DNA from 4 places in the Pseudomonas fluvialis genome. Region 4 is predicted to be linked to each of the others. Evidence: predicted binding sites of a transcription regulator. Region 4 holds the regulator's gene; each other region holds the start of a gene.

What was found. The regulator sigma-54, encoded in region 4, starts transcription at its own class of promoters, with help from an activator protein. The targets are predictions, from matches to a motif close to ANTGGCATNNANNTTGCTNT.
Region 1: the regulator sigma-54 is predicted to act here: its motif matches at 5,812-5,831, upstream of glnA (type I glutamate--ammonia ligase).
Region 2: the regulator sigma-54 is predicted to act here: its motif matches at 2,430-2,449, upstream of CW360_RS03120 (ammonium transporter).
Region 3: the regulator sigma-54 is predicted to act here: its motif matches at 3,749-3,768, upstream of CW360_RS03650 (CmpA/NrtA family ABC transporter substrate-binding protein).

What each region holds. Positions count from the first base shown of each region.
Region 1 is NZ_PIYS01000008.1:59,847-67,023, forward strand. It holds gene CW360_RS06340 (DUF6701 domain-containing protein) at 1-121, shown strand, start outside; gene ntrC (nitrogen regulation protein NR(I)) at 128-1,561, opposite strand; gene glnL (nitrogen regulation protein NR(II)) at 1,558-2,640, opposite strand; gene CW360_RS06355 (DUF4124 domain-containing protein) at 2,888-3,523, opposite strand; gene CW360_RS06360 (DUF4124 domain-containing protein) at 3,520-4,137, opposite strand; gene glnA (type I glutamate--ammonia ligase) at 4,307-5,719, opposite strand; gene thiI (tRNA uracil 4-sulfurtransferase ThiI) at 6,048-7,177, shown strand, end outside.
Region 2 is NZ_PIYS01000003.1:265,611-272,787, reverse strand. It holds gene CW360_RS03130 (HD domain-containing phosphohydrolase) at 1-878, opposite strand, end outside; gene CW360_RS03125 (deoxyguanosinetriphosphate triphosphohydrolase) at 986-2,317, opposite strand; gene CW360_RS03120 (ammonium transporter) at 2,686-3,894, shown strand; gene CW360_RS03115 (DUF599 domain-containing protein) at 3,911-4,636, opposite strand; gene CW360_RS03110 (PaaI family thioesterase) at 4,754-5,230, shown strand; gene CW360_RS03105 (PaaI family thioesterase) at 5,227-5,673, shown strand; gene CW360_RS03100 (MFS transporter) at 5,695-6,936, shown strand; gene htpG (molecular chaperone HtpG) at 7,017-7,177, shown strand, end outside.
Region 3 is NZ_PIYS01000003.1:381,192-388,368, forward strand. It holds gene folD (bifunctional methylenetetrahydrofolate dehydrogenase/methenyltetrahydrofolate cyclohydrolase FolD) at 1-594, shown strand, start outside; gene CW360_RS17240 (methyl-accepting chemotaxis protein) at 1,689-2,225, shown strand; gene alaC (alanine transaminase) at 2,333-3,556, shown strand; gene CW360_RS03650 (CmpA/NrtA family ABC transporter substrate-binding protein) at 3,852-5,129, shown strand; gene ntrB (nitrate ABC transporter permease) at 5,144-5,992, shown strand; gene CW360_RS03660 (ABC transporter ATP-binding protein) at 6,041-6,832, shown strand; gene CW360_RS03665 (thioesterase family protein) at 6,907-7,177, shown strand, end outside.
Region 4 is NZ_PIYS01000005.1:278,911-286,087, reverse strand. It holds gene CW360_RS05275 (HPr family phosphocarrier protein) at 1-49, opposite strand, end outside; gene rapZ (RNase adapter RapZ) at 60-917, opposite strand; gene ptsN (PTS IIA-like nitrogen regulatory protein PtsN) at 926-1,390, opposite strand; gene hpf (ribosome hibernation-promoting factor, HPF/YfiA family) at 1,395-1,703, opposite strand; gene CW360_RS05255 (RNA polymerase factor sigma-54) at 1,803-3,293, opposite strand; gene lptB (LPS export ABC transporter ATP-binding protein) at 3,431-4,156, opposite strand; gene lptA (lipopolysaccharide transport periplasmic protein LptA) at 4,156-4,686, opposite strand; gene lptC (LPS export ABC transporter periplasmic protein LptC) at 4,673-5,251, opposite strand; gene CW360_RS05235 (KdsC family phosphatase) at 5,248-5,772, opposite strand; gene CW360_RS05230 (KpsF/GutQ family sugar-phosphate isomerase) at 5,775-6,749, opposite strand; gene CW360_RS05225 (ATP-binding cassette domain-containing protein) at 6,993-7,177, shown strand, end outside.

The DNA of each region.
Region 1 (7,177 bases), on a different contig from region 4:
CTGGCTATGGTTCGACTGGCGTGGTGCAGGCCGTGAGCCGGCCAGTGGCCTGGCCAGCTTCGGCATTCATCGTGGCAGCGCGCCGCTGATCTACCGCCGTGAGCTGTACCGCACCCAGTAATGCCAGCTAGTCGTCGCTGTCATCCTCGTCGCCGCCGTCGACGTTCATGCCCAGCTCCTTGATCTTGCGGGTCAGCGTATTGCGTCCCCAACCGAGCAGCAGGGCGGCGTCGCGGCGGCGGCCGGCGGTGTGCTTGAGGGCGGTTTCGATCATGATCCGCTCGAAGCAGGGCACCGCACAGTCCAGCAGGTTGCTTTGCCCGCGGGCCAGAGCCTGGTCGGCCCACAGGCGCAGGGCCTGCTGCCAGTCGCCGGTCTGGCCGGTCTCGGCCGGCTGGTTGAGCAGTTCGGGCGGCAGGTCGTCGACATGCACCTCGCGCCCCGAGGCCATCACGGTGATCCAGCGGCAGGTGTTTTCCAGCTGGCGTACGTTACCCGGCCAGGCCAGTTGCCGCAGATAGTCTTCGGTTTCGCTTTTCAGCAGCTTGGGCTCAACGGCCAACTCCTGGGCGGCGCGGGCAAGAAAATGGCGGGCCAGCGCGGGGATGTCTTCGCGGCGGTCGGCCAGGCGCGGGATATGGATGCGGATGACGTTGAGGCGGTGGAACAGGTCCTCGCGGAACTTGCCCTCGCGCACCAGGTTTTCCAGGTTCTGGTGCGTGGCGGCGATGATGCGTACGTCGACTTTCACCGGCGTGTGCCCGCCGACCCGATAGAACTCGCCGTCGGCCAGCACGCGCAGCAGGCGGGTCTGCGTATCGGCCGGCATGTCGCCGATCTCGTCGAGGAACAGCGTGCCGCCGTCGGCCTGCTCGAAGCGTCCACGGCGCTGGTTGGCGGCGCCGGTAAACGCGCCTTTTTCGTGGCCGAACAGCTCGGACTCCATCAGATCCTTGGGGATCGCCGCCATGTTCAGCGCGATGAACGGCGCGGCGGCGCGCGGGCTGTGGCGGTGCAGGGCATGGGCGACCAGCTCCTTGCCGGTACCCGATTCACCATTGATCAGCACGGTGATGTTGGAGTGGCTGAGGCGGCCGATGGCGCGGAACACCTCCTGCATGGCCGGTGCCTCGCCAATGATTTCCGGGCTGCGTAGCTGCGGCTCGGGTTCGGCCTGGCGCAGTTGCTCCTGGGCGTGCAGGTTGGCGCGCTTGACCAGCGACACGGCTTCGTCGACGTCGAAGGGCTTGGGCAGGTATTCGAAGGCGCCGCCCTGGTAGGAGGCCACCGCGCTGTCCAGGTCGGAGTGCGCGGTCATGATGATCACCGGCAGGCGCGGGTGCATCTGGCGGATTTCGGCCAGCAGGTCGAGACCGCTGGTGCCAGGCATGCGGATGTCGGAAATGATCACATCCGGCTGCTGGCGGGTCAGGCGATTGAGGACACCGTCGGCGCTTTCGAAGCACTGGGTGTTGAGGCCTTCCTGCTGCAGGGCCTTTTCCAGGACCCAGCGGATGGAACGGTCGTCGTCGACAATCCAGACGGTTTCGCTTCGGCTCATGACGGTGCGGCTCCTTGTTCCAGCGGCAGGAAGATCGAGAACAGGGTGTGGCCCGGATGGCTCTCACACTCGATCAGGCCCTGGTGCTGGCTGATGATGGTCTGGGTAATGGCCAGGCCGAGGCCGGTGCCGTCGGCGCGCCCACTGACCATGGGGTAGAACAGGGTTTCTTGCAGTTCGGCGGGAATACCCGGACCGTTGTCGATGATTTCCACCTTGCATACCAGGCGATGGCGGGTATGTCCGATGGTGAACTGGCGCAGGCTGCGGGTGCGCAGGGTGATGCGGCCGAGGCGCTGTTCTGGCTGGCTGGCCAATGCCTGCATGGCATTGCGCACGATGTTCAGAACCGCCTGGATCATTTGTTCGCGGTCGACCAGCAGTTCCGGAATGCTCGGGTCGTAGTCGCGGACCAGGGTGATGCTGCCCTGGCTTTCCAGGTCGACCAGGCTGCACACCCGCTCCAGTACCTCGTGGATGTTGGTGGGCGACAAGGCCGGCAGCTTGTTCGAGCCGAGCATGCGGTCGACCAGGTTACGCAGGCGGTCGGCTTCCTCGATGATCACGTCGGTATAGTCGCGCAGCTCGGTAGCGGGCAGCTCGCGTGCCAGGAGCTGGGCGGCGCCACGGATACCGCCGAGGGGGTTCTTGATCTCGTGGGCCAGGCCACGCACCAGCATCTTGGTGGTTTCCTGCTTGGACAACTGGGCCTCTTCCTTGCTGATGCGCAGCAGGCGGTCACGCGGGTGGACTTCCAGCAACAGCAGGGTGGTACCACGGCTGAGAATCGGCGTGACGGCATAGTCGACCACCAGGCTCTGCCCGTTCAGCGAGGTCAGGTGGGCCTCGCGCTTGGTGAACGGATGCGCCTGCACCACGGCTTGGTGCAGGGCGTTGAGTGCTTCGGGCGACTCGGTGAACAGCTCGCTGATGAACTGGCCGTGGCTGCGTTGGCCGCTGATGGCCAGGAGCATTTCGGCCGCGGGATTCATGTACTCCAGGCGCAGCTCGTCATTGAGCAGCAACGTGGCCGTGGTCAGGTTGTCCAGCAATAGGCGGTGCAGCGCGTGATCGATCATGGGCATGCCTTCCTCAAGTGCTGCAGGATGAAGCAAGAAGCAAACCAGCTTTGCCAAAAAACCGGAAAAAGCCCGCCGTTACTGGCCTGCTTACACGATCGCCGGGCTGGTGGGCGTGTCCTTGCCTGATCGCAGGGCATTTCAGTGCACCAAGATAGTGCATGGCGGGGCGGCCTGCTATCTCGGGGTGCATGTTCGTTGCGTCAGGGCGGAGCGCCTGGCCTGCCGAGGACAGGCCGACGGCCTGTTAGAGGAAGGGCAGCAGTTTGCGCGGTTCTACCGGCTTGTCCTTGAGGGGGCACTCGGGACGTACCCCGTAGTCTGCCTTCTGGCAGGGATTCACCCGGCGCTTCTGGGCCAGGGAAATGCGCTGCATGTGCAGCGGTTGTGCGGGGGTGCGTTCCAGGGTCTTGCCGGCTGCATCGATGATTTCCACGGCCAGCATGTGGCTGCCGCGGTCGACATTGTTCAGCACGATGGCCGCGCTGCGGCTGGGTTCGCCATAGGGTTGGCCATCCAGCAGTACGCGGTACTGGTGGCCCTCCTGCAGGGTGGGGTCGCTCTGCACGGTGACGAGAATTTCCCCGCCGGCATGGCTGATGCTGGCGTCGACCTGCGGCAGGAGGATGCGCAGTAACGCATAGGCTGGCGCGGCGACCTCGGCCAGCTGCTGTGGCGGCGGTGCCGGGATGCCCAGGCGTGCCGGTTGTGGCGGGCTGATCGGCACTGCCGGGCTTGGCTTCAGCTCGATGCGCTGGGCCTGGCTGGTGCGTGGCTTGTCGGTGAACACACGGTTGCCCTCGGCATCGATGTAGGTATACACCTGGGCACTCAGCGGCGTGCAGCAGAGCAACAGCAGGCTGGCGAGAATGCGCTGCCTCATCGTGGTGCGGCGATGCTGTTGGACTGCGGAGCAGGGGCCGGCGCGCTGGGGGCCGGGCTGGGGGTCGGTTTGGGCTGCGGGGGCGGGGGGCGCAGCGCCGGGCTGCCGGTGTTGACGCGCTGCACGGTGAAGGTATGGCTTTCGCTCTGCTGAATGACCTGTTCGCCGGCCAGCACCTGCACGGCCAGTTGATGTTCGCCGCGGTCGGCGTTGACTACCTGCAGCTGGCTGCCGCGCGTGGCCGGGCCGTGCGGTTGGCCGTCCAGTACGAGGCGCAGGCGGTGGTTGGCGCGCAGTGCCGGGCGCAGTTCGACGTTCACGCTGAACGTGCCGTTGTTGGCGCGCAGGGCGCCATCGTCAGCGGGCAGGCCGAGCAGGCGCAATGTGCTGTAAGCCTGGCCGGTAGCCGCAGGCTCGCCACCCGTGGCTTCCAGCGTGGGCATGGGGGGTGGCTGCACGGTGTTGACCGCCGGCAGGGTGACCTGCTCGCTGGCCACGCCCTGCGGTGCCTGGTCGCTGAATACCGTGTTGCCTTGAGCATCGGTGTACTTGTAGATCTGGGCCGTGGCGGGCAGCGCCAGGCTGCACAGCAGGCATATGAGCGACAGGCGCATTGGGGGTCTCCTCCTCGTCAGCCTGTTAAGCCTTGCACCACGCCGGCCAGCTGGCAAGCGGCAAAGGGCCAGGCAGCGATAGCCATCATGCTTTGTCCGAGCCGGTGTCGTGCGCAGGCATAAAAAAGCCCCGCGCGGTTTCCCGGGCGGGGCTATGCCGGTCAGGGCATCAGACGCTGTAGTACAGGTCGTATTCCAGCGGGTGTACGAAGGTGCGTACCTTGATTTCCTCGGCGGCCTTCAGTTCGATGAAGGAGTCGAGGAACTCGCGGCTGAATACGCCACCCTTGAGCAGGAAGTCGTGGTCGGCTTCCAGGGCTTCCAGCGCTTCCTTGAGGCTGCCGCACACCTGCGGGATCAGCTTGGACTCTTCCGGCGGCAGGTCGTAGAGGTTCTTGTCGGCGGCATCGCCCGGGTGGATCTTGTTCTGGATACCGTCGATACCGGCCATCAGCAGGGCAGCGAAAGCCAGGTAGGGGTTGGCAGCCGGGTCCGGGAAGCGTGCTTCGATACGGCGGCCTTTCGGGCTGGCAACGTACGGAATACGGATCGAGGCGGAACGGTTGCGGGCCGAGTAGGCCAGCATGACCGGTGCTTCGAAGCCGGGAACCAGACGCTTGTAGGAGTTGGTCGACGGGTTGGTCAGGGCGTTCAGGGCCTTGCCGTGCTTGATGATACCGCCCACGAAGTACAGGGCAGTTTCCGACAGGCCGGCATAGCCGTCACCGGCGAAGGTGTTCTTGCCGTCTTTGGCGATCGACATGTGAACGTGCATGCCCGAACCGTTGTCGCCATACAGCGGCTTCGGCATGAAGGTAGCGGTCTTGCCGTAGGCTTCGGCAACGTTGTGTACGCAGTACTTGAGGGTCTGTACTTCGTCAGCCTTGGCCACCAGGGTGTTGAACTTCACGCCGATCTCGTTCTGGCCGGCGGTAGCCACTTCGTGGTGGTGTACTTCGACGACCTGGCCCATTTCTTCCAGGGCGTTGCACATGGCGGTACGGATCTCGTGGTCCGGATCGCTCGGCGGGGTCGGCAGGTAGCCGCCTTTTACGCCGATGCGGTGGCCGTTGTTGCCCTGGCCGCCGTTGAAGTCGGCATCGCTGTTCCAGGCGGCCTGTTCGGAGAAGATCTTGAACATCGAGCCGGACATGTCGGACTTGAACTTGACCGAGTCGAAGATGAAGAACTCCGGCTCCGGACCAACGAATACGGTGTCACCGATGCCGGTGGACTTGAGGAACTCTTCAGCGCGCTTGGCGATGGCGCGCGGATCGCGGTCGTAGCCCTGCATGGTGCTCGGCTCGATCACGTCGCAGACCAGGATCAGCGTCGGCTCTTCGGTGAACGGGTCCAGGACGGCAGTGCTGTCGTCCGGCAGAAGGATCATGTCGGAGGCTTCGATGCCTTTCCAGCCATGGATCGACGAGCCGTCGAACATCTTGCCGTGCTCGAAGAAGTCTTCGTCCAGCGCGTCACGGGCCGGCATGGTGATGTGGTGCTGCTGCCCCTTGATGTCGGTGAAGCGCAGGTCTACCCACTTCACATCGTGTTCTTTGATCAGTTGAATTGCCTTAGACATGCTGTCCTCCAGTTGGAAAGGGGCGGCCGATGGCGCCTCTGTAGCGGTGCGAAGCCGGGCGGATCATCCGCCTGTGCGACTTGACTCACAAGAGAGCAATTAGCGTGCCACTGCTCGAAAATGGGCCGCAGGCCGCCAAATCAGGGCGGCTACGTTGTTTATAGCGGAGTGCCAGGCTTTTTTCGCACCTTAATAGTGCGCGCCATGCGTGAGATGCACGCAAATGAGGCAGCGGCGGCCTTCTGCTTGTTTTTGGTCAAGTCTTGAACAAATTCCGCTATACTCCGCGCCCCTCTTTTCTTGCGTCCTGCCGCTGGCACTGCTTGCCATGAAATTCATCGTCAAAGTCTTCCCGGAAATCACCATCAAGAGCCGGCCGGTGCGCAAGCAGTTCATCCGCCAGCTGGGGAAGAATATCCGCAGCGTTTTGCGCGAACTTGACCCGCAGCTGCAGGTGCAGGGCGAGTGGGACAACCTTGAGGTGCAAACCAGCCTGCAGGAACCGCGCGCGCGCGCCGCGCTGATCGCACGGCTGCGTTGCGTGCCGGGCATCGCGCACTTCCTGGAAGTACACGATTACCCGCTGGGTGACTTCGACGACATCCTCGACAAGTGTCGCCAGCACTTCGGCAGTCAACTGCCGGGCAAGGTCTTCAGCGTGCGCTGCAAGCGCGGCGGCAAGCACAGCTTCAGCTCCGTGGAAGTAGCCAGCTACGTGGGCAGCCACCTGCGTCGCGAGTTCGGCGCCGCCGGTATCGACCTGAAGAATCCCGAGGTGCAGGTACGCATCGAGATTCGCCACGACCGCCTCTATGTGGTGCACGCCCAGCATGAGGGCATTGGTGGCTACCCGCTCGGTTCGCTGGAGCAGAGCCTGGTGCTGATGTCCGGTGGCTTCGACTCCACCGTTGCGGCCTACCAGATGATGCGCCGTGGCCTGCTAACGCACTTCTGCTTCTTCAACCTGGGGGGGCGTGCCCACGAGCTGGGCGTGATGGAAGTGGCGCACTTCCTCTGGCAGAAGTACGGCAGTTCGCACCGCGTGCTGTTCATCAGCGTGCCGTTCGAGGAAGTGGTTGGCGAGTTGCTCAACAAGGTCGACAACAGCCACATGGGCGTCATCCTCAAGCGCATGATGCTGCGCGTGGCCACCCGCCTGGCCGAGGAGCTGTATATCGATGCGCTGGTCACCGGCGAGGCGATCAGCCAGGTGTCCAGCCAGACCCTGACCAACCTCAAGGTTATCGACGCGGCCACCGACATGCTGGTGCTGCGCCCGCTGATCGCCAGCCACAAGCAGGACATCATCGACTGTGCCACGCAGATCGGCACGGCCGACTACGCCAAGCACATGCCCGAATACTGCGGGGTCATTTCGGTAAACCCCACGACCCGCGCCAAGGCCTATCGGGTCGAGCATGAAGAGCAGCAGTTCGACATGGCGATCCTGGAGCGTGC
Region 2 (7,177 bases), on a different contig from region 4:
AACTGGCCGAGCTCCAGGGCCGCCAGGCTGGGGCTGAGCTGGCCGAGTTCGCTGAGTGGCTGCAGGCTGCCGGCCGGCCGTGACTGTTGCAGGGTGCCCGGGTAGGCAATCACCCGGCCGTTGGGGTCGAACAGCACCACCTCGGTGGATGGTGTGATGCGGTGCCGGGCCAGGCTGTCGTTGAGCTCGGCGAGGGTCAGGTCGGCCGCGATGACCCGGTCCATGCCGCTCAGACGAGCCAGGGTCGTGCCGAGGTCTCCGCTGGAGAAAAACACATAAGGTTCGGTGGTGATCGGCATGTCGCCCGCGCGTGCGCTGCGGTACCAGCTGCGTTGGCGGGGGTCGAAGCGCTCCTGCGGGTTGTCGCGTTCGGCCAGTTTCTGCAAGCCGGCATCGTAGAACTCGTGGCGTGAGCGCAGGCCTTCGCTGTTGCGCTCGATCAGCCACAGCTGATACTGCGCTTCGGCCGGCGCGGCAAATCGCTGGCGTAAGGCATCGTTGCGCAGGGCGCGCAGCATGAGAAAGTTGCCCTGGTCGTCACCGATATACAGGGCGGCCAGTTGCGGGTGTGCACGCAGGCCCTGGGCAAGGCTGGGCAGCAGGCTATGGCGCTGCTCGGCAGGGTGACGGGCGATGCGCGGGTCGAGCGCCAGTTGCGCGAGCAGGTCGCGGATCGGTTGATAGGTGTTGTGCAAATCCAGCTGCACTTCCTGGCGAAATTGCTGGAACAGCTGTTGGCTGCTGCTGAGGATGATGCGGCTGGTCTGCTGGTAGTTGAACAGTGCCAGCACGCTACCGCTGATCAGTAGCAGCAAGGTAAACAGCAGGCTGATGTGCAGGTGCAGAGGAAAGCGGCGCGTGGCCGTAGGCTGCGTCATTGATGGACTCCGGGCATTCCCTGTCATGCTGCCATCCGGGCGTAGGCAGCGTTGCGCAAGCCTAGCAGGCGGTGACCTGGCGTGATGTCAGGTCACGCAAAAAAACCTCAGACAGGGCTCGATCGACCGGTCATTTCCCTGGCCATTTCCGTGGCATAGCTGTCGGTCATGCCGCCGATAAAGTCGATCACCCGCTGGAAGGACTGGTAAAGCGACCAGCTGGGATCTGGCGCGTTGTGTCCAAGCAGGTCGAGGATGCGCCGATTCTTGAAAGAGGGGCTGTGCCCGCCGTGTTGTTCCAGGGCGGCACCACAAAAGGCGTTGAGAAGGATTTCCAGGGTGGTGTAGGCGCCGATCTCATGCAGGGTCTTGCGCTTGTCGTGGAAAATCTTCTCGCGCGCCAGGCATTTCGCCTGTTGCACGCAGCGCTTGGCCGGGCCATGCAGGTGTTCGACCAGATCACCGCTCAGTTGGCCGGCGAGCAGGGCGTGTTGCTGTGCGACAAAGGCGTCGGCGGCAGCATTGCTCAGGTGCTCGATGGCCTTGCCACGCAGGATGGCCAGTTTGCGCCGCCGCGAGTCTTGTGGGCCGAGCTGGCGGTAGGTCTGCGGCAGGTCGTCGCCGACCAGATCGAGCAGCAGGGCCTCCACCTCGCTGTAGTCGAGCAGCTCCATTTCCAGGCCGTCTTCCAGATCGATCAGCCCATAGCAAATGTCGTCGGCCGCCTCCATCAGATAGACCAGCGGGTGACGTGCCCAGCGCTGTTCTTCCAGCTGTGGCAGGCCTAGTTGCCGAGCGATCTGTTGCAACAGTGGCAGCTCGCTCTGATAACAGCCGAACTTGTGTTTCTTGTAGCCCAAGGCGTCGGCGTGGCGGGCCGTCCAGGGGTATTTCAGGTAGCTGCCGAGGGTGGCATAAGTCAGACGCATGCCGCCGTCGAACTGGTGGTATTCCAGTTGGGTCAGTACGCGCAGGCCCTGGGCGTTGCCCTCGAAGCTGAGAAAGTCGGCACGTTCTGCCTCGCTCAGGTCATCCAGCCAGCCGCGTTGCAGGGCCTGGCCAAACCAGTGGCGAATGGCATCCTCGCCGGAGTGCCCGAAGGGTGGGTTGCCAATATCATGGGCCAGGCAGGCCGACTGCACGATAACGCCCAGGTCGGCGGGACTGCACCACTCTGGCAGGGTGTCACGCAGGCGTTCGCCGACCCGCATGCCCAGCGAGCGGCCGACGCAGCCGACCTCCAGGGAGTGGGTCAGACGCGTATGGATATGGTCATTGCTGGACACCGGATGGACCTGGGTCTTACGTCCCAGGCGGCGAAAGGCACCGGAGAAGATCACCCGGTCATGGTCCTTGTGAAATGGGCTGCGCCCCAGCTCTTCGGGGCTTTGCGCGGCCTTACCCAGGCGCTCGCGGCTCAACAGGCTGTCCCAGTGCAAAAGCAGTCCTCATCACAGGTGGTCAGGCGGCTTGCCTGTCAGGGCTTGTGACACTACGGCCTTGCCCATGAGCGGTGCAAGAGGGGACGACGCGCCCAGTGCTGGCGCACAAGCTGGTACGCACCTTGCTTTGCCGTGGGGCGCGCAAGCCTTGGTGTGCGCCATGGCTGTGCTGCGGATAACCATCGAATGCCACGCGTTCGATCTAACCTACTGAAATAAAAGAATTAAGCGCCAATCTTGCAAGCCTGGAGAGGGAGTTCGGGGATAAGAGGTGAGCGGTTTTTACGAGTCCCTGGGCTGCATGTTGGTGCGTTCTGGGTGGTGAGTGAGCTGCTTTGGTGCTTTTTCGGGAGTCTGTTATCACCATGGATAACCTCAATGTTGCGGTGCTCAATCTGACGCACAGCGCCAACACCCTGTTCATCCTGCTGGGCGCGGTCATGGTCCTGGCCATGCATGCCGGCTTTGCCTTCCTTGAAGTGGGGACGGTGCGTCAGAAGAACCAGGTCAATGCCCTGTCGAAGATCATCAGTGATTTCGCTGTTTCGGCATTGGCTTACTTCTTTGTCGGTTACTGGCTGGCTTATGGGGTGAGTTTTTTTGATCCGGCGGCCAGCCTGGTGGAAAACCAGGGCTATGCGCTGGTCAAGTTCTTCTTCCTGTTGACCTTTGCCGCGGCTATCCCGGCCATCATTTCCGGGGGTATTGCCGAGCGCGCGCGTTTTTATCCGCAACTCTGCGCCACCTTGCTGATTGTCGCGCTGGTTTATCCCTTCTTCGAAGGGCTGGCCTGGAATGGCAATTTTGGTGTGCAAGACTGGCTCAGTGAGCGTTTTGGCCATCCTTTCCATGATTTCGCCGGATCGGTCGTCGTGCATGGCATGGGCGGCTGGTTGGCCCTCGCCGCCATTCTTCTGTTGGGGCCGCGTGATGGACGTTACCGTGATGGCCGCTTGGTGGCTTTCGCGCCCTCGAGTATTCCGTTCCTGGCGTTGGGCTCCTGGGTGCTTATCGTTGGCTGGTTCGGTTTCAACGTGATGAGTGCACAGACCCTGGAGGGCATCAGCGGCCTGGTGGCGGTCAACTCCTTGCTGGCCATGGTCGGCGGTACATTGGCGGCACTCCTGGTGGGGCGTAACGACCCGGGCTTCCTGCATAACGGCCCGTTGGCCGGACTGGTGGCGGTATGTGCCGGCTCCGACCTGATGCACCCGCTGGGCGCACTGGCCACGGGGCTGGTGGCCGGGGCGTTGTTTGTCTGGGCGTTTACCGCGACTCAGGTGCGCTGGAAAATCGATGACGTGTTGGGCGTCTGGCCGCTGCACGGCCTGTGCGGGTTGTGGGGTGGTATCGCCTGCGGCGTATTTGGCCAGCAGGCGCTGGGTGGGCTGGGTGGCGTGAGCCTGGCGAGCCAGTTGCTGGGCAGTCTGGCCGGGTTGCTGATCGCCCTGGGCGGTGGCCTGCTGGTCTATGGTCTGCTCAAGGTGAGCATGGGGCTGCGCCTCAGTCAGGAAGAGGAGTATTACGGCGCCGACCTGTCGATCCACAAAATCGGCGCCAACGGTCACGACTGAGTTGTGCTGGGGCCGCCTACTTGTCGCTGGGCGGCTCGACGCTGGTCGGGGTGAACACCATCACCTGCAGCACCTTGGAATGGAACTCGCGACGGTAGAGCACCAGTACCACGCCGGTGGTTGTCAGCATGAACAGCCAGGGGTTGATGAACCAGGCCAGCATGGCCAGGCCGAAGTAGTAACTGCGCAGGCCCTGGTTGAACTGGTGCGCCGCCAGGGAGATGACCTGTGCGGCGCGCTCGGCGAAATGCTTGCGCTCGATTTCGCTGACGTTGCGCTCGCCCATCATCGGCGCGGCACCGATCAGAACCGAGGCGAAGTTGTACTGGCGCATGCACCAGCTGAAGGTGAAGAAGGCGTAGACAAAGATGGTCGCCATGCCGAGCAGTTTGAGCTCGGAAATACTGCGTGTGGCCGGCTGGACCAGTGGCAGGTCGGCGAGCACCGAGACCGCGCGATCGGTGGCGCCGAGTACGGTGAGGATACCGGCCAGGATCAGCAGCGTGCTGGAGGCAAAAAACGAGGCATTGCGCTCCAGATTGCCGATCACGCTGGCATCGGCAATGCGGTTTTCCCGCAGCAGCAAGCGACGCATCCAGTCCTGACGATACAGGTGCAGCACCGAGGCCAGGCAGGCGGTATCGCGCCCGCGCCATTCGGCGTAGTAGCTGTAGCCGATCCAGCAGGCGAGGAACCAGCCTAGGGCAAGAAAATGCGCGGCGTGTGAGGGCAGGGTCAGCATGCGAACTCCTTGGTCAGACAAGGCGCCAGTATACCCCTGCGCCCCTTGTAGAGTTCAGACGGGCGCGCTGGCAGGCTATGATGCGCGCCTTTTCCGCAATCGCCAGGAGTAACGACGATGAGCGAGCAAGATATGCGCGCCCGCGCCGAGCGTTTTTTAGGTGCGCTGCGCCATTGCCAGGTGCTGGGTATGCGTGTGCATGAGGTCAGGGCGAGCGGACTGACCCTGTTGTTGCCGTATAGCCCGCATATCGTAGGCAACCCGGAAACCGGGGTGATTCATGGGGGTGCCTTGAGCGCGCTGCTGGATACCACCTGCGGTATTTCCACTGTCTGTGTGCTGCCAGAGTTCGAGATCTGTCCGACCCTGGACCTGCGTATCGATCACATGCATGCCGCCGAACCGGGTAAGGACGTCTACGGTTTTGCCGAGTGTTACCGGGTGACGCCCAACGTGATCTTTACCCGTGGCTATGCCTATCAGGATGATCCGGCACAGCCCATTGCTCACGTGGTCGGGGCTTTCATGCGCATGGGCAAGGGTGCGCAGGGTGATGGACTGCTCAAGCAACAGATCCAGGGAGGTGGCCAATGACGCCGCTGGAACTCAACGCGCTGGTGCGCCAGGCGCATACCGACAACAACTACGACAGCCTGATCAGCATGATTCCCTATGCCCGGCTGATCGGTATCCAGTGCCTGCGCCTGGGGGACGACATGGTGTTCCGCCTGCCGGCCAGTCAGGACAATATCGGTAATCCGATCCTGCCGGCCATCCATGGCGGGGTCATCGCCGGGTTCATGGAACACTCCGCCATGCTGCACCTGGTGATGTTCATGGAAATTCCACATTTACCGAAAATCATCGACTTCTCGATAGATTACCTGCGCGCCGGCCATTATCGTGACACCTATGTGCAATGCCAGGTGTGGCGCCAGGGCCGCCGTGTGGCCAATGTCGCCATCACCGCCTGGCAGACTACCCAGAGTGAACCGATTGCCACGGCACGGGCACACTTCAAGGTGGATGAACCCTGATCACGACCTAGGACCGAATGGATGGATGCCCTGCTGATTCTCGCTGGCCTGATGCTCATGTTGCTCGGGTTGATCTGGCTGATACGCATGGCATTCTCCACCAGCCTGTTCTGGGGGCTGGGCAGCCTGCTGCCGCCGATTACCCTGATCTATCTGCTGCGCTACTGGCGGCAAGCCCGCAAGGCTGTGCTGCTTGGCGCGCTGGGGATTATCCCGTTGATTGTCGGCGTGACCCTGCTGGCCAGCCAGGATGCCGAGCGCCTGCAGGCCATCCTCAGCCTGCAGTGGCTGGAAGCGGAGCAACAGGCACCTGGCAGCCTGGATATCCGCCTGAACGGCGAGCTTAACGGTCAGCCGTTCCGTCCCCAGCATGCCGAACTGATCGATGGTGTGCTCAGCCTGCGCGAAGGCGGGGATTTCTTCGCCCGTCGTGAGGTGCAGATTCGTCTGGATGGCCAGCCTGGCCCGCAGCTTAAGCTGAGCCTGCTGCCGGATGACCCTGCGCCTCGGCCGCTGGTGGAAATCAGCTGGCTGCTGCCCGAACAGGACCTGCCCGAAGCGCGCATGTTGCAACGCGGCTACACCCTGCACCTGGACTTGCAGGCGCAGACACCCAATCGCTACGTTGGCGACTTCCATCTGGTCTTGCCGAGGTCGCTGGCTACCAATCTGAGCGGGCGGATCGAGCTGTACAGCGATCGGCTGCGTTACCGGGATGGCCGGGTTGACCTCAGCCATGACAGCGAAGACACCCTGGCCTATGTGCTGCGTGATTACCTGCAGCGCCGCTTTGCCACGCGTGCGGTGAGCCTGGCCGACCTGAATGTCAGCGATTTCTCTGCGGGCAAGCTCGATCTGCCGGTAACCGCCCTGGTCGACGGGCAAAGCCAGCAGCTGCAGGTGCAGCTAAGCAAGCAGACGCGCGGCTGGCAGGTGCTCGATGACCATTACCCGGCGCTGCCGGCGGCACAGGTAACGCCCACAGCGCCAGCGGCCGCACAGCTGCAGGTCGCGCCACGGGCACAGCGCTCGGTTGATCGGCGCCTGCGTTTCACCCTGCAGCGTCTGCTGCTCAACCCCAATCACTACCACAACCTGCAGGTGCGGGCGCAGACGCTTACCGGTCGTCAGGCGCAGGGGCGCTTCGATGGCGTCAATACGCGCGGTGAGGTGGTGATTCGCCACACCCTCAGCGGTACCGATGAGGCGACTTTCCAGTTGCGTCCGGAAGACATCCGCAGCATCGAATTGCTCGAGCCCTGAGCCTTGAAAAAACTCGGCTAGCCCCCATTTGCATGACATCCGCCGCAGAAGCGGCTTTGTCATCGTGGAGTTAGACGAGCATGAGTGTGGAAACTCAAAAAGAGACCCTGGGCTTCCAGACCGAGGTGAAGCAGCTGCTGCACCTGATGATCCATTCGCTGTACTCGAACAAGGAAATCTTCCTCCGTGAGCTGATTTCCAATGCCTCCGACGCGGCCGACAAATTGCGTTTCGAAGCACT
Region 3 (7,177 bases), on a different contig from region 4:
GCCGACACGCAGATCGATGGCATTCTCGTGCAACTGCCTCTACCTGCTCACCTCGACGCCTCGCAGCTGTTGGAACGTATTCGCCCAGACAAGGATGTAGACGGCTTTCATCCCTTCAATATTGGCCGCCTGGCACAACGCATGCCCTTGCTGCGCCCCTGCACCCCCAAGGGCATCATGACCCTGCTACACAGCACCGGTGCCGACCTACACGGCCTGCATGCGGTCATCGTTGGCGCTTCCAATATCGTTGGCCGCCCCATGGCCCTGGAACTGCTGCTGGCCGGCTGCACCACCACGGTTACCCACCGCTTTACCAAAGACCTGGCCAGCCATGTCGCCCAGGCCGACATTGTCGTGGTGGCGGTGGGTAAGCCGGGACTGGTCAAGGGCGAGTGGATCAAGCAAGGCGCCATCGTCATCGATGTGGGCATCAACCGCCAGGCCGATGGCAAGCTGGTTGGCGATGTTGACTTCACCAGCGCAGCGCAACGTGCCGCCTGGATCACCCCGGTCCCCGGCGGTGTAGGTCCGATGACCCGCGCCTGCCTGCTGGAAAACACCCTGCACGCCGCCGAACAACTCCACAACTGATCCAACCCGGCCTTGTCATCCCTTCCAGACCGACAAGGCCTGCCGGACAACACACTGTCAGACCTCACACTGGCATTACGGCGCATTTCGCTTATGGTTAATCACGAAGTGCGCTGTTTTGGCACATCTGCCGCTCAAGTCCCCCCTGCCCTATGCCGATACTGCACAAGGCACATGAATGGAGTTTCTTCATGCAACAGGGTCTTCTCGCCAGATTCATTCCGTCACAACTGACCGACCAAGCCAGCATCCTGCAAGCTCGCACACTCGCCTTCAGTGGCCTGTGCAGCCTGGTCATCGGCCTTTACAGCTGCATCAAGTGGGGGCGCCTGGGTAATGAAGCCCTAGCTTATGGCTCGCTGCTGCTGGTGCTGGGCATGCCCTTGATGCTGTTTTTGTTGCGCAGTGCCTGGCTGCCGGTAGCCGCCGTAGCCAACGTGGCCCTGACCTGCATGGCCAGTTACTCGATGATTCTCATCTACCAGCTGGGCGGCCTGCATTCGGCACACCTGTACTGGCCGGCGGTAATGATCGTTTTCGCCTACCTGATGGCAGGGCCACGCAGTGCAGCTGTCTGGGGTTTATTGCAAGCACTGTTCGTATTCTGGCTAATTCGCCTGGAGCGCAGTGGCGCCAACCTACCGGTCTTCGAGCTAAGCCCACGCGACGCAGCCGTCAACATTTACTCAGGCTTCCTCCTGCCGATCCTCACCTTGTGGCTCGCCCAGTGGTACACGGCACGCTTACGCCAGCAAGCCTTTGGCGAAGCAGCTGAAGGTGTGGAGGAGGCACGACGCAACGCCGCCCAGGCCAGTCGTAACCAGGAGCAACTGGGCAGTCTCGTCGAAGAAGTACGCCAAGGCGCCAACAGCCTGCTGCACATGGCCCAGCAATTACAGGACACCCTGGGCGGCATCCGCCAGCGCTGCCAGAGCATAGACCAGGACGTACAGCACCAGGCCGACGCCATGCAACAACTGGATGCTGCCGTGCACGAAGTCCTGCAGCAGCTGGCCAACAGCACCACACAGATGCAGCAACTCAACCAGCAGACCGAGCAAAGCACCACACAAATGCAACAGTGCGCCGCACGCATGGGTGATGCCGAGCAGAGCATGCAGGCTATCGAGCAAAGCAACCAGCGCATTGCCGAAGCCATGCAAATGATCAGTGCCATCGCCCAGCAAACCAATCTGCTGGCCCTTAACGCCGCCATTGAAGCAGCACGCGCCGGCGAACATGGCCGAGGCTTTGCCGTGGTTGCCGATGAAGTACGCAACCTGTCGCAACGCAGCAACCAGACAGCCGATACGGTGCAGGGCGTGCTGGAAGCCTCGCAGGGGATTGTCGCAACCGGCGTCAACCAGGTAGGCCAGGCAGGCAGCACCATTCTCGATAACGCCGCACGCAGCGCCGAGATATCCAGCTCCATTGCCGAGCAACGGCAGACCCTGGATAACGCGCACAGCCAATTGGTCGAAGTGCGCGAACACAGTGCCAGCCAGCGCGCCGCCAGCCAACGCCAGCGCGAAGCCAGCGCCGAGCTGCTCGCCGCGCAGGGCGAACTCAGCGAACTCGGACAGCGCCTGGCGGCACTCTCCCAGCAGCTGCACCAGCGTATCAATCACTGACGAGCACTTGCCAGAGGCGTGGCGGCAATCGTATTGTCGCCACCTGGCCAGTCTACTGGCCAACGTCGCTCGGACGGTTCCGGGCGCTTACGTCTGCTGAGGAAATCATGGCTGAACATGCCAAGCGCCGCTTTGCGCGCATCGATCGTCTGCCCCCCTACGTTTTCAACATCACCGCCGAACTGAAGATGGCCGCCCGCCGCCGTGGCGAGGACATCATCGACTTCAGCATGGGCAATCCAGACGGCGCCACCCCGCCGCATATCGTCGAGAAGCTGGTGCAGGTCGCCCAGCGCGAAGACACCCACGGCTACTCCACCTCCCGCGGCATCCCGCGCCTGCGCCGCGCCATCTCGCGCTGGTACAAGGACCGCTATGACGTGGAGATCGACCCGGAAAGCGAAGCCATCGTCACCATCGGCTCCAAGGAAGGCCTGGCGCACCTGATGCTGGCCACCCTGGACCACGGCGACACCGTGCTGGTACCCAACCCGAGCTATCCCATCCACATCTACGGCGCGGTGATCGCCGGCGCTCAGGTGCGCTCGGTGCCGCTGGTACCGGGCGTGGACTTCTTCGCCGAGCTGGAGCGGGCCATCCGCGAAGCCATCCCGAAACCGAAGATGATGATCCTCGGCTTCCCCTCCAACCCCACCGCGCAGTGCGTGGAGCTGGACTTCTTCGAGCGCGTGGTAGCCCTGGCCAAGCAGTATGACGTGCTGGTGATCCACGACCTGGCCTACGCCGACATCGTCTACGACAGCTGGAAAGCTCCGTCGATCATGCAGGTGCCGGGCGCCAAGGACATCGCCGTGGAGTTCTTCACCCTGTCCAAGAGCTACAACATGGCCGGCTGGCGGATCGGCTTCATGGTCGGCAACCCTGAACTGGTCAGCGCCCTGGCGCGGATCAAGAGCTACCACGACTATGGCACCTTCACCCCGCTGCAGGTCGCAGCCATCGCCGCCCTGGAAGGCGACCAGCAATGCGTGCGCGATATCGCCGAGCAGTACCGGCAGCGCCGCAACATGCTGGTCAAGGGCCTGCACGAAGCCGGCTGGATGGTGGAGAAGCCCAAGGCCTCCATGTATATCTGGGCCAAGATCCCCGAGCCCTATGCCCATATGGGCTCGCTGGAGTTCGCCAAGAAGCTGCTGCTGGAGGCCAAGGTCTGCGTCTCGCCGGGCCTGGGTTTCGGCGACTACGGCGATGACCACGTACGCTTTGCTCTGATCGAAAACCTTGATCGCACCCGCCAGGCGATCCGCGGCATCAAGGCGATGTTCCGCGCCGATGGCCTGCTGCCAGCCAGCCCGCGCAAATCCAGCTAGCGCGCACCAAAAAAAGGCAGCATCCAGCGATGCTGCCTCTCCATAAGCCTGCCATGCTGTCCATAGCCTCCCCTGGCGTGCGCCCGACAAACCACGCCCAGCCTTTACGACTACCTCTTAATAGGTAGCCTTGCTGTTGTTTTTAAAGGGTTTTCATCTACCTCTGAAAATTTCTTCGGGGCGCCAGGGACTACTGGCCCGCACCTTGCAAACCTCCTGTCATCGCCACCCACAACAACTAGAACAGGTGGTGCTCCTGCCTAGCCGGGCGCCGTTAAGACAGAAGGACTTTGCCATGACCGAGCGTGACAAACCCCAGGCCCAGAGCCGCCGCAGTTTCCTGAAACAATCCATTGCCCTGGCCGGCGCCGTAGGTGGTATTACCAGCCTGGGCCTGGCCGCCCCGAACAGTTTGCGCAGTGCCGCCTGGGCGGCCGGTTCCGATGCTCCAGAAAAAACCAGCCTGAAAGTCGGCTTCATCCCGCTGACCGATTGCGCCTCTCTGGTGGTAGCCGCTACCCAGGGCTTTGCCGGGAAATATGGCTTGCACATCACCCCGAGCAAGGAAGCCTCATGGGCAGGCGTACGCGACAAGCTCAACACTGGCGAACTGGACGCCGCCCACGTGCTGTACGGCATGATGTACGGCGCGCAACTGGGTCTGGCCGGACCGCAGAAAGACATGGCCGTCCTCATGGGCCTCAACCAGAACGGCCAGGCCATTACCCTCTCCAAACAGCTGCGTGAAGCCGGTGTCACAAACGGCGCACAACTGGCCGCTCACCTCAAGCAAGGTGGCAAACCCCTGACCTTCGCCCAGACCTTCCCCACCGGCACCCATGCCATGTGGCTGTACTACTGGCTGGGCAGCCTGGGCATCAACCCACTGAGCGACGTAAAAACCATCACCGTACCGCCACCGCAAATGGTCGCCAACATGCGCGTCGGCAACATGGATGGCTTCTGCGTAGGCGAGCCCTGGGGCGCCCGGGCAATCTTCGACCGTATCGGCTTCACGGCCGTCACTACCCAACAGATCTGGCCGGACCATCCGGAGAAAGTTCTCGGCACTACCCGCGCCTTTATCGAGCAACACCCCAACACGGCGCGCGCGCTGATCATGGCCATCCTCGATGCCAGCCGCTTTATCGAAGCCAGCGAGGCCAATCGGCGCAGCACGGCCAAGCTGATTTCCGGCAAGGCCTATGTAAACGCTCCGCTCAAGGTCATCGAACCGCGCTTTCTGGCTCAATACGAAGATGGCCTGGGCAACCGCTGGCAGGATGAACACGCCATGGCTTTCTGCCGCGAGGGCCAGGTCAATTTCCCCTATCACTCCGACGGCATGTGGTTCCTCACCCAGTTCAAGCGCTGGGGCCTGCTCAAGGAGCAGCCCGACTATGCCGGCCTGGCCGCCCAGGTCAACCAGACCACGCTGTATGGCGAAGCCGCCAGCCAGTTGGGCCTGGCCGTACCCGCGAACGTCCTGCGTAGCAGCACACTGATCGACGGTCAGCGCTGGGATGGCAGCGATCCGGCTGGCTATGCGCAATCCTTTGCCATCCACGCCTGATCTGGAGCCAGACCATGAATGCGCCCCTGAAAGTCCCTGCGCCAGTTCCTCAGCCGGTGAGCGCCTGGCAGCGCTTGAGCCCTTCACGCAGCACCCTGCTCAATCTGGCGCGCGCCGTGCTAGCGCCTCTTTTGGGTCTGTTGCTGTTTCTTCTGGTATGGGCGGCGATTGCCGGCCGCAGTGAAGGCCTGCCCGGCCCTTGGTCGACCTGGCAGGCGGCCCTGCTGCTGTTTGCCGACCCCTTTTATGACAACGGCCCGAATGACATGGGCATCGGCTGGAACATCCTGCACTCGCTGGGCCGCGTCGGCATTGGTTTCGGCCTTGCCGCACTGGTCGGCATCCCGCTGGGTTTCGCCATTGGCCGCTTCGCCTTCCTCAACGGCATGCTCTCGCCGATCATCAGCCTGCTGCGTCCCGTATCTCCGCTGGCCTGGCTACCGATCGGCCTGCTGGTGTTCGAGGCTGCCGGCCCGGCGTCGATCTGGGTGATCTTCATCAGCTCCATCTGGCCAATCATTCTCAACACGGCCGCCGGCGTGGCCAGCGTGCCACAGGACTACCTGAACGTAGCCCGGGTGCTCAAGCTTTCCGAGTTCAAGGTACTCACCCGCATCCTTTTCCCGGCGGTGCTGCCCCACCTGATGACCGGCATTCGCCTGGCCATCGGTGTCGCCTGGCTGGTGATCGTCGCCGCGGAAATGCTCACTGGCGGCACAGGCCTCGGCTTCTGGGTGTGGGACGAGTGGAACAACCTCAACGTCGAACACATCCTCATCGCCATCATCATCGTCGGCCTGGTCGGCCTGGCTTTGGAGCAGAGCCTCGTCTGGTTGGCCAAACGCTTCGACTATGCCAGCTGATTGACCTCACCCAGCACGCCTGCCACGGCAGGCGCAGGAGATATTCTCATGGAAAAATTCGTAGAACTCAGCCAGGTCAGCAAACACTTCGATACCAAGCAGGGACGTTTCCAGGCGCTCAGCGATGTCAATCTGAGTATCGCCCGTGGCGAGTTCGTGGCACTGATTGGCCACTCCGGCTGCGGCAAGTCGACGGTGCTCAACCTGATCGCAGGCCTGCTCGATGCCGACAGCGGCGGCCTGATCTGCAATGGCCGAGAAATCGACGGCCCCGGCCCGGAACGTGCAGTGGTCTTCCAGAACCACAGCCTGCTGCCCTGGATGACCTGCTTTGCCAACGTGTACCTGGCCGTGGAGCGCGTCTTCGGGCGTGACCACAGCAAGGCCGAGCTCAAGGCACGTACCGAGCAAGCCTTGCAGATGGTGGGGCTCAGCCATGCCAGTCACAAATACCCCAACGAAATTTCCGGCGGCATGAAGCAGCGGGTCGGCATCGCCCGCGCCCTGGCCATGCAACCCAAGGTACTGCTGATGGATGAGCCGTTCGGGGCACTGGACGCGCTGACCCGCGCCCACCTGCAGGATGAGCTGCTGCGTATCGTCACGCAAACGCAAAGCACCGTGGTGATGGTCACTCATGATGTCGATGAAGCGGTACTGCTTGCCGATCGTATCGTGATGATGAGCAATGGTCCCGCCGCCACGGTCGGCGACATCCTGCAGGTCGACCTGGAGCGCCCCCGCGACCGCCTGGCACTGGCCAACGACGCGCAATACCACGCCTATCGCAGTGCCGTCCTGGAATTTCTCTACCAGCGCCAGCAGCGCCCTGCCGCCTGAAGCAGCTAGCAGTCGTGGCGTGCCACGACTGCCAGGCGGTATACAATGGCCGCCCTGTCTGCCGAGAGAACACCATGGCCCGCCTGACCCTCGATTTCCCTGAAGAGCTGTTCTGTTTCAGCACCTCGCTCAGCGTGCGCGTCACTGACATCAATGGCGCCAATCACCTGGCCAACGACGCGCTGATCTCGATGATCTCCGAGGCTCGCGCGCGCTTTCTGCACGCCTATGCCATCGCCGAAGTCAACCCGCAAGGTATCGGGATTATCGTCACCGACCTGGCCACCGTGTATCGCGCCGAAGCCTATGCACGCGATCAGTTGCTGTTCGAAGTCGGCATGATGG
Region 4 (7,177 bases):
GGGCATGCAGGCCGAGCTTGTTGATGATGGTGATGTCGCGCGCGGGCATGGGCTGGTCCTTAGTGCAGATCGCGATGGCGAATTTGCACGTTCTTCAGCAGTGGACGCAAGGCTTGTCCGAGGCGTTCGGCCAGGTAGACCGAGCGGTGTTGGCCGCCAGTGCAACCAATAGCCACGGTGACATAGGCGCGATTGCTTGCGGCAAAGCGTGGCAGCCACTTGTGCAGGTAGGCCAGCAGGTCGTTAAGCATTTCGCCGACATCGCTCTGCGCGGCCAGGTATTCCTGTACGCCCTGATCCAGTCCGGACTGGGCGCGCAGTTCAGGCTTCCAGTAGGGGTTGGGTAGGCAGCGCACATCGAATACCAGGTCGGCATCCACGGGGGCACCGCGCTTGAAGCCAAAGGACTCGATCAGGAATGCGGTGCCGGGCTCGGGGGTGTTGAGCAGACGCAGCTTGAGAATGTCGCGCAGCTGATAGAGGTTCAGCTGGGTAGTATCGATACGCAAGTCGGCCAGGTCGGCAATACTGCCGAGCAGGACCTTCTCGTCGGCAATAGCCTCGCCCAGTGAGCGCTGGTCGTTGGTCAGCGGGTGGCGGCGCCGGGTTTCGGAAAAGCGCTTGAGCAGGGTCTCGTCCGCAGCATCCAGATACAGGACATGGCATTGGATATGCCGGGCGCGTACGTCAGCCAGGAGTTCGGGAAAGCGTTGCAACTGGCTGGGCATGTTGCGCGCATCGATGGATACGGCGACCCGTGGATGCATCAGTTCGGTATGCAGCAGAGCGCGTTCGGCCAATTCCGGCAGCAACGCCGCCGGCAGGTTGTCGATGCAGTAGAAACCATGGTCTTCCAGCACGTCCAGTGCCGTACTCTTGCCCGAGCCGGAGCGGCCGCTGACGATGATCAGCTGCATGGCCAGGCTTAACTGCCGCTCTGCACGGCCAGTACCACCTGCAACAGGGCCTCGTTGCTGTCGGCCTGGCGCAGGCGCTCCCGCACGTCGGCGCGATCGAGCATGCTGGCGATCTGTCGGAGTAGTTCCAGGTGTTCGTCGGTAGCTGCTTCAGGAACCAGCAGGACAAACAGCAGATCCACCGGGGCGCCGTCGATGGCGTCGAAATCCACGGGGGCATCCAGGCGCAACACGGCGCTCAGTGGCTGGCTGCAACCGGGCAGACGACAGTGGGGGATGGCGATGCCGTTGCCAAAGCCGGTCGAGCCAAGCTTCTCGCGGGCAATCAGGCTTTCAAAGATTTGTTGTGCATCCAGGTCGGGCAGGTCGCGGGCAATCAGCTGAGCGATCTGTTCGAGGACGCGTTTCTTGCTGCCGCCCGGCACGTTCACCAGGGAACGGCCGGGGGTCAGGATATTTTCGAGACGGATCATGGGATCAGCGGACGGTTGCGCCCTGCTGGCGGTCGAGGTGCTTTTCCTTGTGCTTGATCAGCTGGCGGTCCAGTTTGTCAGCCAGCAGATCAATGGCCGCGTACATGTCTTCATGCTCGGCGTTGGCGACGACTTCGCCGCCGGCGATGTGCAGGGTGGCTTCGATTTTCTGCTTGAGCTTCTCGACCTCAAGGATGATCTGCACGTTGGTGATCTTGTCGAAATGGCGCTCCAGACGGCTGAGTTTCTCGCCGATGTAGTCGCGCAGGGCGTCGGTCACATCCAGTTGGTGTCCACTGATGTTGACTTGCATACCGCTTCTCCTTGTTGCCCGGTGGGTAGTGACAGGCTAGCTCAGCCGTCGGGGTAATTACTTGGCCTGAATCAATTTCCGGCCGTTGTCTGAGTGTGTTCAGAGTAGCCGCTTGCGTTCGCTGGAGGGTGCAATACCCAGTGACTCGCGGTATTTGGCCACTGTGCGGCGGGCTACCTGAATGCCTTGTGCTTCCAGTAGACCAGCGATCTTGCTGTCGCTCAATGGCTTTTTGCTGTTCTCCGCCGCCACCAGTTTCTTGATGATGGCACGTATTGCAGTGGATGAGCATTCGCCGCCTGCTGCCGTGCTCACATGGCTGGAGAAGAAGTATTTCAGTTCGTAAATGCCCCGTGGGGTGTGCATGTATTTCTGCGTGGTGACTCGCGAAATGGTTGACTCGTGCATGCCCACTGCTTCGGCAATGTCATGCAGCACCAGCGGCTTCATGGCCTCGTCACCGTAGTCGAGGAAGCCGCGTTGGTGTTCGACGATCTGGGTCGCCACCTTCATGAGGGTTTCATTGCGGCTCTGCAGGCTTTTGATGAACCAGCGGGCTTCCTGCAGCTGGTTGCGCATGAAGGTGTTGTCGGCGCTGGAGTCGGCGCGGCGAACGAAACCGGCGTATTGCGGGTTGACGCGCAGGCGTGGCATGGCCTCCTGGTTAAGTTCGACCAGCCAGCGCTCATTGTCCTTGCGCACGATGATATCGGGCACGATGTATTCGGGTTCGCTGCTTTCGATCTGTGCGCCGGGGCGTGGGTTGAGGCGCTGGATCAGTTCGACGACCTGGCGCAGTTCGTCTTCCTTGAGGCGCAGGCGCCGTCCCAGTGCGGCATAGTCACGGCTGCCCAGCAGGTCAAGATGTTCCTCGACCAGGCGTTTGGCTTCTTCCAGCCAGGCGGTTTGCGCAGGCAGTTGACGCAGTTGCAGCAGCAGGCACTCACGCAGATCGCGTGCGCCAATACCGGCGGGCTCGAATTGCTGGATGCGGTGCAGAACGGCCTCGATCTCGTCGAGTTCGACATCCAGTTCGGGATCGAAGGCTTCGAGGACTTCTTCAAGGGTTTCCTCAAGGTAACCCTGGGGGTTCATGCAATCGATCAGGGTGACCGCGATCAGCCGGTCCTTGTCGCTCATCGGCGCCAGATTGAGCTGCCAGAGCAGATGGCTGTGCAGGCTTTCGCCGCTGCTGGTGCGGCTGGTGAAGTCCCATTCGTCGTCATCATTGCTCGGCAGGCTACTGGCGCTGGTCTGGTAGACATCTTCCCAGGCGGTATCGACCGGCAGTTCGCTGGGAATGCGCTCGTGCCACTCACCTTCTTCGAGCTGTGCTTCGTGTTGTTCGCTGCTGGTACTGGCAATTTCCTGCGGGCTGGTCAGGGTCAGGCTGTCGCCTTCGGCCAGCGGGTCGCTGTTGTCGAAGTCTTCGCCTTCTTCCTGGCGTTCGAGCATCGGGTTGGATTCCAGCGCTTCCTGGATTTCCTGCTGCAGGTCCAGTGTCGAGAGCTGAAGCAGGCGAATGGCTTGTTGCAGCTGCGGTGTCATCGTCAGCTGCTGGCCCATCTTGAGTACGAGCGATGGTTTCATAGCAGGGGGCTAGCACCTTGTTTGCCGGCGCCTTCGCGCCATCCACTACAGGGCGCCTTGAGGCGCCGCCAGGAAGCAAGATATATGCCTGATTTTTTGCGCTTTGCCTAGCAGGCCGTTGCCTGCGAGGCGCGGCTTTATAAGCGGAACTCGTGGCCGAGGTAGACTTCCTTGACGTGCTGGTTGGCCAGAATGGCTTCAGCGTTACCTTCGGCAATCAGTCGCCCTTCGCTGACAATATAGGCGGTTTCACAGATGTCGAGGGTCTCGCGGACATTGTGGTCGGTGATCAGGATGCCGATGCCGCGATTCTTCAGGTGGTGGATGATCTGCTTGATATCGCCCACCGAGATGGGGTCGACACCGGCAAAGGGTTCGTCGAGCAGGATGAACTTGGGTTCGGTGGCCAGGGCGCGGGCAATTTCCACGCGGCGCCGTTCGCCGCCGGACAGGCTCATGCCCAGGCTGTCACGAATGTGGTGAATATGGAACTCCTGCAGGAGGTCCTCCAGGGCCTGGCGGCGACCGGCGCGATCGAGGTCCTTGCGGGTTTCCAGGATCGCCATGATGTTGTCGGCAACGCTCAGCTTGCGAAAGATCGAGGCCTCCTGGGGCAGGTAGCCGATGCCGGCACGGGCGCGGCCATGCATGGGCTGGTGGCTGAGATCCTGCTGATCGATGAGGATGCGCCCCTGATCAGCCTGTACCAGGCCAACGATCATGTAGAAGCAGGTGGTTTTGCCGGCGCCGTTGGGGCCGAGCAGGCCGACGATCTGCCCGCTGTCGATGCTGAGGCTGACGTCGCGAACCACCTGGCGGCCTTTGTAGCTCTTGGCCAGGTGCTGAGCTTGGAGAGTTGCCATTATTGGGCCTGGTTCTTGCGCGGTTGCAGGATCATGTCGATGCGCGGACGCGGCGTGCTGATGGCATTGCCGCTGGCACGACCGGCGTTGACGATCTGGCGGCGCGTGTCATAGACGATTTTTTCGCCCTCGAAGGTGTTGCCCTGCTGCACGACCTTGGCCTGATCGATAAGGATGATCCGTTCGTTGGCGGCAAAGTACTGGATAGTGCGGCCGTAGGCCTTGACGATGTCCTTGTCGACGGCCGGCTTTTGTTCGTAGTAGGCGCGATTGCCGACCGCCGTGAACACTTCGATATCACCATTCTTGTCTTGGGTGATGGTCACTGTGTCGCCGGTGATCTTCAGGGTGCCCTGGGTGATCACCACGCTGCCGCGGTAAACGGCTACACCCTGGCGTTCGTCCAGTTCGGCACTGTCGGCCTGCACGCGGATGGGTTGCTCGCGATCGCTGGGCAGGGCCATGGCGACGCTGCTGGCGCAGGCCAGGGCGAGCGAAAAAAACAGGGGGATTGGGTTATCGAACCTCATGCTGGCCTCTTACGTTGGACAGCAGGTGCATCCGGCTGTCTTGCAGGTACGCTTTCATTCCTTGTGCCGTGGTCACCCCGTTGGCGGCGTCGATTCTAACGGCTTGCCGGGTTTCGGCATATTCCTTGTCGGGAAAAACCGTCAGCCGGCTGGTGGTCAGCAGGGTCGGGCGGCCGCGTGCGTCGGTACGGGCAATGCGTACATTGTCGATCAGTTCCACCTCGCTGCCGTCGCCCTTGGCTTCGCCGCGGGTGCTTTGTACATGCCAGGGATGTGGGTTGCCGCGGTATAGCAGCAGGTCGGGCTGCTCGACCAGGGTTAGTTCGCTGCGCTGCAGGTGCTCCAGGCGCGGGGCCTGCAGGCGGTAGTCGAGGGTGCCGTCGGCCTGGTACTGCACGGTTTCCGTGCCGATGATGTAGAAGTCCACCTGCTCGGCGCTGCTGGTGTTGGCGGTCCGGGCCAGGAAGGTTTCCGGTCGGATGTTCCAGTAGCCCAGCGCCAGCAGACCGATAAGCACCGGCAAGCCCAACAGGGCCAGGCGCAGGTTTTTGTTCGGTCGTTTCACAGGTAGGCCGCCTGTGCCTGTTCGAGGGTGCCCTGGGCGCGCATGATCAGTTCGCAGAACTCGCGTGCGGCGCCCGCGCCGCCGGCGGCACTGGTAATGCCGTGAGCGTGCTGGCGTACGAAGGCATCGGCGCTGGCTACGGCCATGCCCAGGCCCACCCGGCGGATCACCGGCAGGTCGGGCAGGTCGTCGCCGAGGTAGGCAACTTCCTCGTAACCCAGGCCCAGTTCGCCGAGCAGCTGCTCCAGTACCACCAGTTTGTCCTCACGCCCCTGGATGAGGTGTTGGATGCCCAGGTTGGCGGCGCGTCGTTCAACCACTGGCGAACTGCGTCCGCTGATGATCGCGGTTTGTACGCCGCTGGCGATCAGCATCTTGATGCCGTGGCCGTCCAGTGTGTTGAACGTCTTGAATTCACTGCCGTCGGCCAGGAAATACAGGCGCCCATCGGTCAGCACGCCGTCGACGTCGAAAATGGCCAGGCGTACGGCCTTGGCGCGTTGCAGCAGGGCATTGCTCATGTTCAGAGAACTCCGGCACGTAACAGGTCGTGCATGTTCAGGGCGCCCACCGGACGGTCGTTACCGTCGACTACCACCAGGGCGTTGATCTTGTGGTCTTCCATGATTTTCAAGGCTTCCGCGGCGAGCATCTCGGGGCGAGCGGTCTTGCCGTGCGGGGTCATCACCTCGTCGATTGCCGCGCTGCGCAGATCAATGCCCTTGTCCAGGGTGCGACGCAGGTCGCCATCGGTGAAGACGCCGGCCAAACGGCCGTCACCTTCAAGAATTACCGTCATGCCCAGTCCCTTGCGGGTCATTTCCAGCAGGGCTTCACGCAGCGAGGTGCCGCGGGCGACGCAAGGCAGGCGCTCGCCGCTGTGCATGACGTGCTCAACCTTGAGCAGCAGGCGCCGACCCAAGGCTCCGCCGGGATGCGAGAAGGCGAAGTCTTCGGCGGTGAAACCGCGTGCCTCGAGCAGGGCAATGGCCAGGGCATCGCCGAGCACCAGGCTGACCGTGGTAGAGGCGGTGGGTGCCAGGTTCAGCGGGCAGGCTTCCTGCTCGACGCTAGCGTCAAGGTTGACTTCCGCGGCCTGTGCCAGCGGAGAGGCGCTATTGCCGGTCATGCTGATCAGGGTGATGCCCATGCGCTTGATCAGTGGTAGCAGCGTGACGATTTCCGAGGTGCTGCCCGAGTTGGACAGAGCCAGCACCAGGTCATCACGGGTGATCATGCCCATGTCGCCGTGACTGGCCTCGGCGGGATGCACGAAGAAGGCGGGGGTGCCGGTGCTGGCCAGGGTGGCGGCGATCTTGTTGCCGATATGCCCGGACTTGCCCATGCCGACCACGACCACGCGGCCCTTGCAGGCGAGGATCAGCTCGCAGGCACGGGTGAAGTCGCCGTTGAGGCGGGCACGCAGGCTGTCGATGGCTTGGCGTTCCAGGTCGATGGTGCGTTGCGCGGAGTGCAGCAGGGTGCGTGTGTCGGTCATGGGCGTAACAGCTGGCAACAAAAGATGCAGAGTATACCGCCAAAGCCCGGTATGCCTGCCAGTGCCTGTGTCGCAGGCTGTGTGCTGCAGATGCTGCCGGATGTTGCCGGATGTTGCCGGATGTTGCCGGATGTTGCCAGGTTGGGGTGCGCGGGGGGGCGGTGGTATAGTGCGCGGCCAATTCGCCGGGGCGCGAGATGCCGGCCCGGCCAGCGACAGGACGAGGGTCGCCAAGGAGAGATGATGAGCGTCGATAATGCCTATGCCGTCGAACTGAAAGGACTGACCTTTCGGCGCGGTGCGCGCACCATTTTCGACAAGGTGGATATCCGTATCCCGCGTGGCAAGGTCACCGGGATCATGGGGCCGTCCGGTTGCGGCAAGACCACCTTGCTGCGCCTGATTGCGGCACAGTTGCGCCCACATGC